4 regions of the Mycetocola sp. Y791 genome follow, and region 1 is predicted to be linked to each of the others. Evidence: predicted binding sites of a transcription regulator. Region 1 holds the regulator's gene; each other region holds the start of a gene.
The links. The regulator LexA, encoded in region 1, represses DNA repair genes until DNA is damaged. The targets are predictions, from matches to a motif close to TCGAACANNTGTTCGA.

Region 1 (3,206 bases):
GTACGCCCGTAAAATAATGATCGCTGGCCATAGGGGAACGTTACCGCAAAGCAACTAGGCTTAACTGATGAGCAAGTCCACCGAATCAACCCCAGAGAACACCGAAACACCCATCGACGACGATGCAGTATCGCGGGTGTTGCGCAACGCTGAGTCCCGCGCGGGCGGCTATTCGCTCTTCGGTTCGAGTCAGGCCGACGCCCTGCAGGACAGATCCACGACCGGTGAGTCCGGGCACGATGGATTCGACGGCGAGCAGCAGGATCGGGAAGACCGCCAGGCGCTCCGCCGCGTGGCCAACCTGTCGACAGAGCTCGAGGACGTCACCGAGGTCGAGTACCGGCAGCTGCGCATCGAGAACGTCGTTCTCATCGGCGTGTACCCGCAGGGCGCGCAGGAGGATGCAGAGAACTCGATCCGCGAGCTCGCTGCCCTCGCTGAAACCGCAGGCGCCGTCGTCCTCGACGGCATGCTGCAGCGCCGCCCGAATCCCGACCCGAGCACCTACCTCGGCAAGGGAAAGGCCGAGGAATTGCGCGGCATCGTCGCCGCGCTCGGCGCAGACACCGTGATCGCCGACACCGAACTCGCGCCAAGCCAGCGGCGTGCGCTCGAGGACGTCGTGAAGGTCAAGGTCATCGACCGTACCGCCGTCATCCTCGACATCTTCAGCCAGCACGCCAAGAGCCGCGAGGGCAAGGCCCAGGTCGAGCTCGCCCAGCTTGAGTACCTCCTCCCGCGACTCCGCGGTTGGGGTGACTCGATGTCCCGCCAGGCCGGTGGCCAGGTGGGTGGCGCCGGCGCCGGAATGGGTTCACGTGGTCCTGGTGAAACCAAGATCGAACTCGACCGACGCCGCATCCACACCCGGATGGCGAAGCTGCGCAAGCAGATCAAGGGCTTCGGCCCGGCCCGCGAGGCCAAGCGGGCCAACCGCAACCGCTTCGAGGTGCCGAGCGTCGCTATTGCCGGGTACACCAACGCCGGCAAGTCGAGTCTGCTCAACCGGATCACGAAGGCTGGCGTGCTGGTCGAGAACGCTCTCTTTGCAACGCTCGACGCGACGGTTCGGAAGACCCAGACCGAGGACGGCCGGCTCTACACGCTCTCCGACACCGTCGGATTCGTCCGAAACCTGCCGCACCAGCTCGTCGAGGCGTTCCGCTCCACCCTGGAAGAGGTGGCGGAGTCGGATGTCATCGTGCACGTGGTCGACGCATCGCACCCGGACCCTGCATCCCAGATCAGCACTGTCCGCGACGTGATCGGTGATGTCGGCGCCCGCGATATTCCAGAGATCGTGGTCTTCAACAAGAGCGATCTCGTCAGCGAGGACGACCGGCTCGTGCTCCGCGGACTGGAACCCAAGGCGATCTTCGCTTCGGCGCGCACCGGTGAGGGGATCGACGAGATCCTGGCCCGCATCGCGGAGCTGCTGCCGAGTCCGACAGTCCCGCTTCACCTGCTCGTCCCGTACGACCGGGGAGACATCATTTCGATGCTCCACCGCCGCGGAAAGGTCGAGAAACTGGACTACGAGGAAGACGGCACCGAGGTGCGCGCACTCGCGTCGGAGGAACTCGCCGCACAGGTGTCCGAGTTCGCGATCGCCGAGTAAACGCGACGCGGCGACGTCACGCGTCTGGTCTGTTAACGAACGGATGCCCCGGGTCTGTACCCGGGGAATCCGTTCGTTAAGCAGGCGTCAGGCGCCACACCGTGAGTGGCTACACGGCGCGGAGGACCGCGACGATCTTGCCGAGCACGTCGGCTTCGTCGCCGAGGATCGGTTCGAAGTTCGTGTTGCGGGGGAGCAGCCAGGTGTGGCCATCGCGCTGGCGGAACACCTTGACCGTGGCTTCACCATCGAGCATGGCAGCGACGATGTCGCCGTTCTCGGCGGTCGGCTGCTGACGGACGACAACCCAGTCGCCGTCGCAGATCGCTGCGTCGATCATCGACTCACCCGAGACCTTGAGCATGAACAGCTCGCCCTTGCCCACGAGCTGACGGGGCAGGGGGAAGACCTCTTCGACCTGCTGGTCAGCGGTAATCGGCACCCCGGCAGCGATGCGTCCGACCAGGGGCACCATCGCTGCGTCGCCGACCGGTGTTGAGCTTTCGAAGTCGGCAACGTTCGAGGGGGAGGGCAGGTCGATCAGGATCTCGAGTGCACGGGGCCGATTGGGGTCCCTGCGCAGGTAACCGCTCAACTCGAGCTGGTTGAGCTGGTGCGTCACGCTTGAGAGTGACGCGAGGCCGACCGCGTCGCCGATTTCGCGCATGCTCGGCGGGTAACCGCGGCTCTGCACGGAGCGCTGGATCACGTCGAGGATCGCCAGCTGCTTCTCGCTCAGGCTCTTGCGGCGGCGCGTGGTCGGCTTCTCTGCCGGCACGCGCTTGGCCTTCCGTGCCTTTGGAGCGGCAGATGAAACAGCGGCATCCGGCTCGTTCTCAGCCGTGATATTCGCGTTGTCGAGCGTCATGTCACTCCCGTCTGGCGGGCAGCCCCGGCCAATGTCAGTGGTCACTGGTTGAGTCTCAACCATCAATCGAAACTCTATCCGTCCCGAGGGGCCCCAGCAAAGATTTGTTCGAGTGTGTCGGGCAAATTCTGCAAAAAAGTCCGAAGAAGGACTTGAATCTTCGAACAATCGAATATAGATTCGGAATACAGGTTCGTATTCGGCCCTCCCGGCCGAGGGCCGGATACGAATTCTTCGAATCGCCACACAACAGTTCACAGCACGAACCGGAGGCGCACCATGAGCACCGCAGTCATCACCCCCATTCACTCTCTCTCACGTCCGGCCGCACGGCGCCCCGAGGCGCCGCGCCCATCGAACTCGCGTACACAGGCCGCCGGAGGCGACGCGTCAGCGATGATCGCACGCCCCACCGGGCGCATCCGACTCACCCGGCGCGGTCGCGTTGTCCTGACCTCGCTCGCCGCTGCTCCGTTCATCGCTCTCGCGGCCTGGCTCGGACTCAACGCCGGCGCCGCAGCGGCGTCGTCGTCCCCGAGCTCGGCCTCGTTCGAGTACGTCACTGTCGAACACGGTGACTCCCTGTGGTCCCTCGCGGGCACGCTGGCTCCCGAGGCCGACCCTCGTGATGTGATCGCCGACGTGATGGCCCTCAACCAGCTCGAAACGTCCACGGTCGTTCCCGGGCAGAACATCGCCATTCCCGAGCGATACACGGCT
Region 2 (3,206 bases), on a different contig from region 1:
TCGACACTCTCCGGTTCGACCCGGAGCGACGAGATCGCGCTGCTCAGCCCGCTGTCGGCCATCCCCGCACCCTGCAGCTGCCAGCGGACGCGGTCGAGCACATCACCGGCGGTGAACCACCGAGGGTGCAACCAGGTACGCGAACGCACGTCGCCTCCCTCGGTGCGCACCTCGATACGGATGGCCGTCGCCACGAGCGAGGACACCTGCAGTCGTGCCACGAACTCCTCAGCTGCTGCACGAAATGCGAAGGCGACCTGGTCGACCCGGTCAAGCGGCGGCTCGAATTCGACGACGCTCGAGTGATCGGCCGGTGGCACCCTGGCGTCGACGTCGCTCGGGTCGAGCCCTGACGCGAGCCGGTGGGCAAGAACCCCGTCCGGTCCGAAGCGGTCACGCACCTGCATGGCGTCGAGTGCGGCGAAGTCGCCGAGGGTGCGAATGCCCAGCCGCTGTAGCAGGACGGCAAGCTCGGGCCGTTCGAGAATGTCGACACCGAACGCGGCAAGGAACTCGGGCGAGCGTCCTGCGGGAACGATGCGGATGGCATCCGTTTCTCTCGATGGCGGGAGCTTCGCTGCCTGCGCCGCGGCGAAGGGCCCGTCGGCGATGCCGACCCGCGCGTCACGCACTCCGACGGCGCCGAGGGTGTCGAGCAGTGCCTGTGCCGCCTGTCGTTCGCCGCCGTAGTAGCGGCTCGGCCCGCGCGCACGCATGACGCAGGTACCGGGGCGGGAGAGCTGGACGCCTGGCACGATCTGTTCGACGGCGGCGATGACCGGCTCGAACGCCCGGTGATCGAGCACGGGATCGTACGGCAGCGCGATCAGCCCCGTGCTCCGCGACTGGGCTTCGCGCACCCGCAGGCCGCGACGGACCCCTTCGCTGCGAGCCGCCGCTGAACAGGCAAAAACTACGCCACGATCGATGAGGGCGATCGGTGCGTCCGGGCCGAACCCATGTTCGACAGCTGCAGCGTTTGTCGGCCAGTCCGGGCACCACAGCAGGATGGTGCGGATGGGAGCTTCGGTCACGATGCCGCCGCTTCGTGGTGCGGCTGACGGACCGATGGAACCCCGGCGAGACCCGCCGACCGGATCGACTGCTGGGTGTCTGGCAGCCACATCTGCTTGCGACGCGGTTTGCCGGCGAGCGTGCGCCCGGTCACAGCGACGGTCACCCTGCGAGCGGCGAGATAACCGTGGCCGTCGCCGAGCCCCGTCCAGCGATCGTCGGTCACCCGCAGCGTCGCCTCGCTCTGTGGCCAGTCGCCGAGCGCGACGAGCGTCGATCCACGCTGGCGCAGCCTCGAACCCAGGCGCGACACTTCTGCGGCAGAGACGGATGCCGGTGGGCGCGCGAGGACGACGGTGACAACGTCTGCGAGCGCAGCCGTGACCTGCAGCCACTGGTCTCCCGGCTCAGGCACGAGAACGAGCCGGTCAAGATCGATGCCCGCTGCCGCCGCTGCTTCGACACCGAGCGACGGCACACCGACGACACCACACCACGCGCCGGCAGCACTGGGACCGGCGAGCAGAGCAAGCGCGAGCGTCGTCGATTCGAGCACCGAGTATGCCGTGCCGGCGCGAAGCACTCCGCCGGGCAGAAGTTCGGCGACACCGGGCGATGTCGGGAGTCCGTGCGAATCTATCCGGGTAGTTTGCATCCCCCGGATGCGCGCCTGCAGTTCGGCAACCTGGCTCGCCACAGCGTTCGATCCCGCGGCGAATGCCGGGGGTCGAGCAGGAGCAACAGCGAGGGACATGGGTTAATAGTCGAACAGATATTCGATAAAGTCAATCGGGGAATCCAGCCCGGGAGAGTCGGAATTCCAGGGCACACACGCCCGCTGAGCGACGCACAAAAACGGCGAAGTAGAAGCCTTCGACGAGCGCTTCCAGCCGCGTCGAGAGGCCCGGCTCCTCGTCCCGTCCGCTTCCCCACAGCTCCCCCTGTCATACTGAAATTCAAGCTCCGACAGGCATGACGCCGCGAATTGAGACAGATGCCCGAACGGACGAACGACCCAATGACCGGTGACGGCGTCGAACCCCCACATCTCGTGTGGCTCGATGACGGCATCGAACATTCAGCTCTCTGGCGCTCCGAGAGCGGCTGGCCGGCACCGGCATCCGTCGTGACCGGAGACGACTCAATGACGGCCGAGACCGCCCTGCGGCTCGCATCCACCGGCACGGCCGTCCTCTGGACCGGCGACTTCCACAACGCCAAACAGTTGCTCGCCGCAATGGGCAAGCGCCTGGGCACACCCGCCCCACCCAAGAACGACGACATCACCGCCGCGTTCCAGCGCTCACGCGTCGACGCACTGCGGCGTTCGACACTGCTCGGGATGCTGCTCGTTCCGGTGTCAGCGGACGGCACGATTCCGCTGCGCCGCTCCCCCGACATCCGCCAGGCCATCGCTCATGCCTGGGGTCCCGCCATCGAGGCATCCGTCGTCTCCCTCCGCGAACTGCTCGGCGTCATCGGCGCCGAGGAATGGCGCACCCGTGGCGTTGACGTTCCAGCGCTCGGCGCGAAGATCCACCCGCACTACGGGGTCTTCTCCCCCGTGCGTGGCGAGTACCTCGACCTGGTCGCGAACGCACCCCTCCCGCCGAACGCGACGACAGCCTTCGATATCGGAACAGGCACCGGCGTACTCGCGGCGCTGCTCGCGCACCGAGGCATCCGTCACATCGTCGCCACCGACCAGGACCAGCGGGCTCTCGCCTGCGCGACAGCCAACCTCGACCGGCTCGGTTTCGGGCCGGCCGTCACCGTCGAGAAGACCGATCTCTTTCCCGACGGCCGCGCCGACATCGTCGTCTGCAACCCACCGTGGATCCCGGCCACCCCGAAGGTCGCAACGGACTATGCCGTCTACGACGAGGGCGGGCGGATGCTGGCCGGCTTCCTTTCCGGTCTTGCCGAGTACCTGACCCCGGATGGCGAGGGCTGGCTCGTGATCTCGGACATCGCCGAACGCCTCGGCCTGCGCTCGCGCGGAGACCTGCTCGATGCCATCGAGGACGCCGGCCTCGCCGTGATTGCCCGGATGGACACCCGTCCGACACACTCACGCGCAACCGACAGGACCGACCCGCTCAACGCCGCGCGTGCCGCCGAGGTCACGTCGCTCTGGCGACTCAGGGCGAACCCGGCGTAGCGCGCGCTAAACTTACCGAATGCATTTTTCT
Region 3 (3,206 bases), on a different contig from region 1:
ATGCACGCGATTGTCCTGATCGAGCACAACCTTGACGCGGCCATCGACCTCGTCGACCGGGTCATCGTCCTCGATGGCACCGGGAAAATTGCCTTCCAGGGCGACCCGAGAACAGTGCTCGCCGGGGCCGCGGACCAGGTCGCGAAACTCGGAGTCTGGCTGCCCGTCGCCACCCTCGCCGCGCTGCGGTTGAGGAGCGCCGGAGTGGTACTCGATCCGCTCCCGCTCACCCCGGACGAACTGACGACCGCGCTCAATGGCATCCGTTCTCTTCCCCCGCTCGCGGAACGCAGCCCCGAGCCAACCTTCGTTCCGAGGGACGCGGCCGTGAGCGTTCGCGGTCTCACCCTGACCCGCGGCCGCACACCGATCATCCGTGACGTGTCGCTCGAGATCGGCCGGGGTGATTTCGTCACGGTGATCGGCGCCAACGGAGCGGGCAAGACCACGCTCGTGCAGGCTGTTGCCGGAGTCGTTCCGCCGCCGAAGGGCCGGGTCCGCGTCGGCGATCTTGATCCGGCGACGAGTGATGCGCGGATGCTGGCGGACCACGTCGGGTTCGTCTTCCAGAACCCCGAGCACCAGTTCATCGAGAACACGGTGTTCGACGAACTCGCCCACGGGCTGCGGGTGCGCCGCGGACGTTCGGGCGGCGGGCTTCGCGAGGATGAGATCGAGGCGCGAGTCACAGCGATGCTCGAGCGGTTCGGTCTGGAAAAGCACCGCGACGCTCACCCCTTCCTTCTCTCCGGCGGGCAGAAGCGCAGGCTCTCGGTCGGCACGGCGCTCATCACCGGCGCCCCGGTCCTCGTCCTCGACGAACCGACCTTTGGCCAGGATCGCCAGCGAGCGAACGAGTTGCTCACCCTGCTTCGGGACCTGCACCGCTCGGGGACGACGGTGATCACCGTGACCCACGACCTCCAGCTGGTTGCGGAGTATGCGAGCCACGTCGCTGTGATGCACGACGGGCGGCTGCTGGCGTTCGGGCCGGCCGCTGAGATCCTGGGCGACGGCGAACTGCTCTCGATGGCCGGGCTCACTCTTCCCCCACTCGCGCGGGCGATGCGGGGCGTGACGCGGCATCCGTCGTGGATGTCACTCTCCCGGGTCGCTGACCTCCCGGGCAGCCTCCCGTGACGGCGGCGCTCGACCCGTACGGCGAGGGGTGACGGGTCGTCACTTTCTGCACAGGCTCAACCCGCTGGCGAAGATCGCGGGGCCATTGCCGTTCATGGTCTACCTGCTGTTCGTGCGCGACATTGCGACTCCGCTCGTCTTTATCCTGCTTGCGCTTCTGCTCATCACCGTCGGGGCAAAACTCAGTGCCCGGCTCGCGGTTGCGCTCTGGCTCGGCCTGCCGGCGATTGTCGCGGTGCTGTCGCTCAGTTTTGGGCTGTGGACGGATGCCGCACGCGTCGACGACACGCCGCTCCTGTTCCAGCTCGGCGAGTACCGCTTCTATCTCGGGGCCTGGCTGATCGGGCTGGCCACGGCACTCCGACTCGGGGCGCTGCTGTCACTCGCGCTGATCGCCGGGCTCACGATGACCGGTCCCGACCTGGTTCGGGCGCTGGTCCAGCAGCTGCACGTGCCCTATCGCATCGGCTACACGGCACTCGCCGCCTATCGGTTCGTGCCCCGGTTCCGGCTGGAACTCGAGCAGATCAGACGGGCGCACCGCGTTCGGGGAGTGTCAGGCGGCAGGGGGCCGCTCGCCGGCATCCGTCGTGGTCTCGGCTACATCGTGCCGCTGCTCGTCGGGGCCATCCGTCACGCTGAACGGGTTGCCCTCGCCATGGACGCGCGGGCGTTCGGGGCGCACTCGTCCCGGACGGAGCGCTACCTCGTGCCGTTCCGGGCCCGCGACTGGGTGTTCATCGTGCTGTTCTGGGCGGTTGGCGCGGGCCTCCTTGTCGTGGCCGCGACTCTGCTTTAGCGCGCCTCTTCACCGAGCGCTGCACGTCCATGCTCACGCTGCAGAAGCTTCTGTAGCGCGGGCATGGATCTGCAGCGGTCGGCGCACATAGAACGCGCTCGCGCACTTTCGCTCCACAGATAGCCCGCTATTCTCGAATCCATGTTCTAATGGAGTGCATGAGGTGGGATGGTCAGCAACTCGGCACCGAGGAGCCCTCGGCGCTCCCGGGCCTCGCCAAGCTCAACAACCTCGTGCGCAGCGTGCAGACGCCGGAGTTCGCCGGAGTGACGTTCCACGAGGTGCTCGCGAAGTCAGCACTGAACAAGATCCCGCGACAGTCGCAGATGCCGTTCGGCTGGACCATCAACCCCTACCGTGGCTGCAGTCATGCGTGCGTCTATTGCCTCGACCCCGACACCCTCATTCTGATGGGTGACGGCCGGCAGAAGCCGTTGCGGCTCGTGCAGGTCGGGGACGAGGTTATGGGAACCGAGACTCGCGGTTCCTACCGCCACTACGTGAAGACTCCGGTTCTCGCGGCCTGGGGCACTGTGAAGCGACCGTTCCGCATCACCCTCGCCGACGGAACCGAACTCATCGCCAGCGGCGACCACCGTTTCCTCACGGAGCGCGGCTGGAAGTACGTGCAGCGGGCGACCGACGGAACCCAGCGCCCGTACCTCACCACCAATAACAAGCTCGTCGGGTTCGGACTCAACGGCCTGCCACAGGCCACGTCGGTGCCGATCGAAACCGAGGCTTATCGGCGAGGGTACCTGGCGGGCATGATCCGCGGCGATGGGATGATGCTCCGGCGCACGTACACCCGCCCCAATGGGCGACCGAACAACGTCAGCATGTTCCGCCTCGCGCTCGCGGATACTGATGCATTGACTCGAACGCGCACGTTCCTGGAGCTGGAAGGCGTACCAACACGCCTTCGTCCTTTCGTCGCAGCCGGGGGTACGCGACGAGCCATGACGGCCATCCATACCGCACAAGCCGGACACTTCGACCGAATCAACCAGCTGATCGATTGGCCGGATTCCAACGACGCCGTGTGGTCCGCTGGATTCCTGGCTGGCGTGTTCGACGCGGAAGGCAGTTGCTCCCGAGGAGTGCTCCGCATTTCGAACAGCGACCGAGCAATACACGGCCAGATCAAAAGGTCAATGACACTTCTCGGGATCAGGTATGTCCATGAATCCGAACGACCAAACGGAGTTTCTTCGATTCGTGTCACTGGCGGCCTGCCCATGCGATCGCGTTTCTTCGCACTTACCAA
Region 4 (3,206 bases), on a different contig from region 1:
TGGTGTCCATCAGGATCGGGGAGATCCCGGAGATGCAGATCTGCTTCTCGATCACACTGCCCGGAACTGCATCTTTGCTGTCTTCGAGATACCCGGTGCCGACCAGGTGTTCCGCGCCCTCACTGTCGGTGGCACGGTTGTCGAGGTTTTCCTCGGTCATCACGACCCGGATTCCGGGTTGCCGTGACCCGTACGTTGTGGTCGGGTCGGCCTGCACCCCGGTCCGCATCGCGCCCATCAGGATGTCGTACACGATCTGGTCGTTACTGCGCTCATCGACCCGGAGTTTCTCGGCGCGTTCCGCTTCGACCGGGTCCACCATCCGCGGGCCACCCCGCCGCGGTCGCAACGCCGCCCCGACGATGGACTCCACCCACGCCGCGCCTTCCTCATCGAAGGCCACATACGCTGTTTTCGTGCCGTCCTCGTTACGGCCGAACCGCCACTTCCGGTTCGCGTACCGCTCATCCCACCGCAACTGCACCCCGGCCGGATCAATCCGGTCCCGCACATGCCGCGCCCGCACACCCAACTCGTCAGCGTTCACCCCGGCAGCGTCGGCGATGATTTCTACCGCCGCCGCCCGCAACATCTCCACATCCACCCGGTCATTCGGTTGCCCGAGTCCGCGCATGATGATCGTTACCGCCTCGGACCGGATCACACCCTCCCGCGCTGCCCGCGAGATCGGTTCATGCCACGGCACCACCGGCACCGGACGCAACACCGACACCCGCGCATCCGCGTCCGGGTCAGCGTCGGGATCAACCAACAGGTTGCCATCCACATCGACCAGCGGGTCGTCAGCACCATCGTCACCCGGCCCAGCAGAACCATCAGGACCGCCGGCACCGGTTACGAACCCGGTCGGGTGGGTGGCGGCATCCGCCTCACCCATCGCCTCACCGAGCCGCACCTGACGGAACGCCTCCGACTTGGTCGACCCGGTCAACCGTTGCACCAGGTTCACCGCGGTGCGATCCCCGGCCGACTGGGCCCACCCGGAATAACCGAGGTCACGCGCTGACCGTTTTGCCGCGACACCAGCGCCGGCCGCGATCACCGCGTCCAGCTCGGACTTCGCCCGCGCCGCATTACGCAGCAACTCCTCCAGCTCGGCATTCGCCGCCCGCTCCAACACCATCGACAACGGCAGACCCGCGTCGCTGGCTGAATCTGCAACACCCGCACCGGCACCGGCACCGGCACTAAGGCCAGTACCAGCAGCAACACCGCCGCCGCCGCCAGGGCCAACACCGACACCTACACCTACACCTACACCGACACCAGGGCTCGCTGGCTCCGGCTCCGGTTCCACCGGCACGAATCGCGGCCGCCTAAACGACGAACCGGCACCACCGAACTCGGCGATGCCGGTCGAAACCGCTGCAGACGAAGACCCTCCCCTGCCGGAAACCTGTAGAGACCCCGACGCAGGTTCAGGGCCCGACGCTGGCTCCGGCCCCGCGGCATCCGCCACCCGACCAACCGCCTCGATGGCGTCCTCATACCGAGCGATCTGGTCGCACACCCGAAGGGCGACCTCTCGAATCTGCTCGGACACCTTTGCCATACTTCATAATATCGCATCAAGCACAGTTTCGAAAGTAGTTTCGACTATAAGTTCCCAGAATTTTCTTGCTCAATGGCCGAGAATTACTCCCAGCCGAACCCGGTTCCACCACGCGAAATGCAACCCTTGTCACGAACTCCCCCGGAATCACGGGCGAAAAAGCACTAATCTATCCACCGCAAAGATGCCTGTAACTCGGAATCCAGTTGTTGTCTAGATTAGCCATGAGTGTTCCACCGGCGTCAGGTCGCAATCAAGTGATCACCCTGCACGTCGAAGACATTGATCCCCAGCCATCCGCTCCCCAAACTCCCCACACCAACCCCTAGCGCACCCCGAACCGACCTGCTAACCTACAACCAAATGGTTGTACATGAGTTGAGTGACATCGCGGTGGACCGCATCTTCCAAGCACTGGCAGACACGACCCGCCGAGACATCGTTGCGCGCACACTGCGCCGCGAGCAGTCGGTCTCCGACCTCGCGACGCACTACGACATGAGCTTCGCCGCGGTCCAGAAACATGTAGCGGTGCTCGAGCGCGCGATGTTGGTCACCAAGGAGCGTCGAGGTCGGGAGCAGATCGTGCACGGAAACACCGAAGCGCTTCGCCGGGCAGCCCAGCTGCTCGACGCCTACGAAAAGATCTGGCACGACCGTGCCAGTCGCATCGGGGAGATACTCTCCGAGCCTGAGAAAGGAAGCGACAAGTGACTCTTGTCAATTCACACACGGATGTCGAAAACCTCACCCTGACCTTCACCACCGAGTTCGCGGCGCCGGTTGAGCGCGTCTGGCAGGTCTGGGAAGACCCGCGGCAGCTCGAACGCTGGTGGGGGCCGCCCACCGTCCCCGCGACCTTCGAGAGGTTCGAGTTCGTGCCGGGGGGCGAAGTGCGCTACTACATGACCACCCCGGACGGAGCGAAACCCCGCGGCTGGTGGAAGTTCATAACAATGGATGCCCCAAATCGCCTTGAGTTCGTCGACGGGTTCGCCGACGATAACGGCGACCCACTCGACGCTGAAGATGTCGCCGCGGTCGTTGTCACCCTCGAACCCGTCGATGGCGGTACCAGGATGACCCTGCTCAACACTTTCAGAAGCACCGAACAGCTCGAAGCGATGATCGAGATGGGGATGCTGGAGGGCCTGACCGAGGCTCTCGGCCAGATCGACGCGATCCTCGCGGAGTCAGCCGTTTCGCACTAGTGCGCGGCGGCTGAGTCGTGACGCAGGTGGCGGTGGGGACGATCCCGCCGCCACCTTCGCACTCCCGCACCGACCACGACCACGGGCGCCACCCACGCGCGGCAATGGATTAGCGTTGACGCTGACGAGAGCGAGGTCGGATGGGCATTCACATCGGCACCTCCGGCTGGAGCTACGACCACTGGGACGGCGTTCTCTACCCGCCAGGACTCCCCCGCTGGCACCGCCTCGCGCACTACGTGAGCACCTTCGACACCGTGGAGCTCAACGCGAGCTTCTACCGCTGGCCGCGCGACGCCTCGTTCGCGAGCTGGCGCAACCGGCTTCCGCCGGGCTTCCGGCTCTCGGTGAAAGCCCCGCGAGGACTCACCCACGGCAAGAAGCTCTACTCCCCCGAGCCCTGGATCGACAGGATCACCCAC

Region 2: imuA' (DnaE2-dependent mutagenesis accessory factor ImuA') is a predicted target of LexA. The motif match lies at 1,779-1,794, and genes of this name have one in related genera.
Region 3: AC1C2N_RS08705 (intein-containing Rv2578c family radical SAM protein) is a predicted target of LexA. The motif match lies at 2,073-2,088, and genes of this name have one in related genera.
Region 4: AC1C2N_RS09870 (DUF222 domain-containing protein) is a predicted target of LexA. The motif match lies at 1,602-1,617, and genes of this name have one in related genera.

Annotation. Positions count from the first base shown of each region.
Region 1 covers NZ_JCAIUC010000001.1:982,578-985,783, forward strand. Annotated here, with positions in the region: gene AC1C2N_RS04550 (class I SAM-dependent methyltransferase) at 1-31, opposite strand, end outside; gene hflX (GTPase HflX) at 68-1,618, shown strand; gene lexA (transcriptional repressor LexA) at 1,728-2,531, opposite strand; gene AC1C2N_RS04565 (LysM peptidoglycan-binding domain-containing protein) at 2,766-3,206, shown strand, end outside.
Region 2 covers NZ_JCAIUC010000004.1:207,578-210,783, reverse strand. Annotated here, with positions in the region: gene AC1C2N_RS14060 (DNA polymerase Y family protein) at 1-1,034, opposite strand, end outside; gene imuA' (DnaE2-dependent mutagenesis accessory factor ImuA') at 1,031-1,768, opposite strand; gene AC1C2N_RS14050 (methyltransferase) at 2,009-3,175, shown strand.
Region 3 covers NZ_JCAIUC010000002.1:807,332-810,537, reverse strand. Annotated here, with positions in the region: gene AC1C2N_RS08715 (ABC transporter ATP-binding protein) at 1-1,140, shown strand, start outside; gene AC1C2N_RS08710 (energy-coupling factor transporter transmembrane component T family protein) at 1,169-1,939, shown strand; gene AC1C2N_RS08705 (intein-containing Rv2578c family radical SAM protein) at 2,098-3,206, shown strand, end outside.
Region 4 covers NZ_JCAIUC010000003.1:167,748-170,953, reverse strand. Annotated here, with positions in the region: gene AC1C2N_RS09870 (DUF222 domain-containing protein) at 1-1,573, opposite strand, end outside; gene AC1C2N_RS09865 (ArsR/SmtB family transcription factor) at 1,937-2,287, shown strand; gene AC1C2N_RS09860 (SRPBCC family protein) at 2,284-2,784, shown strand; gene AC1C2N_RS09855 (DUF72 domain-containing protein) at 2,925-3,206, shown strand, end outside.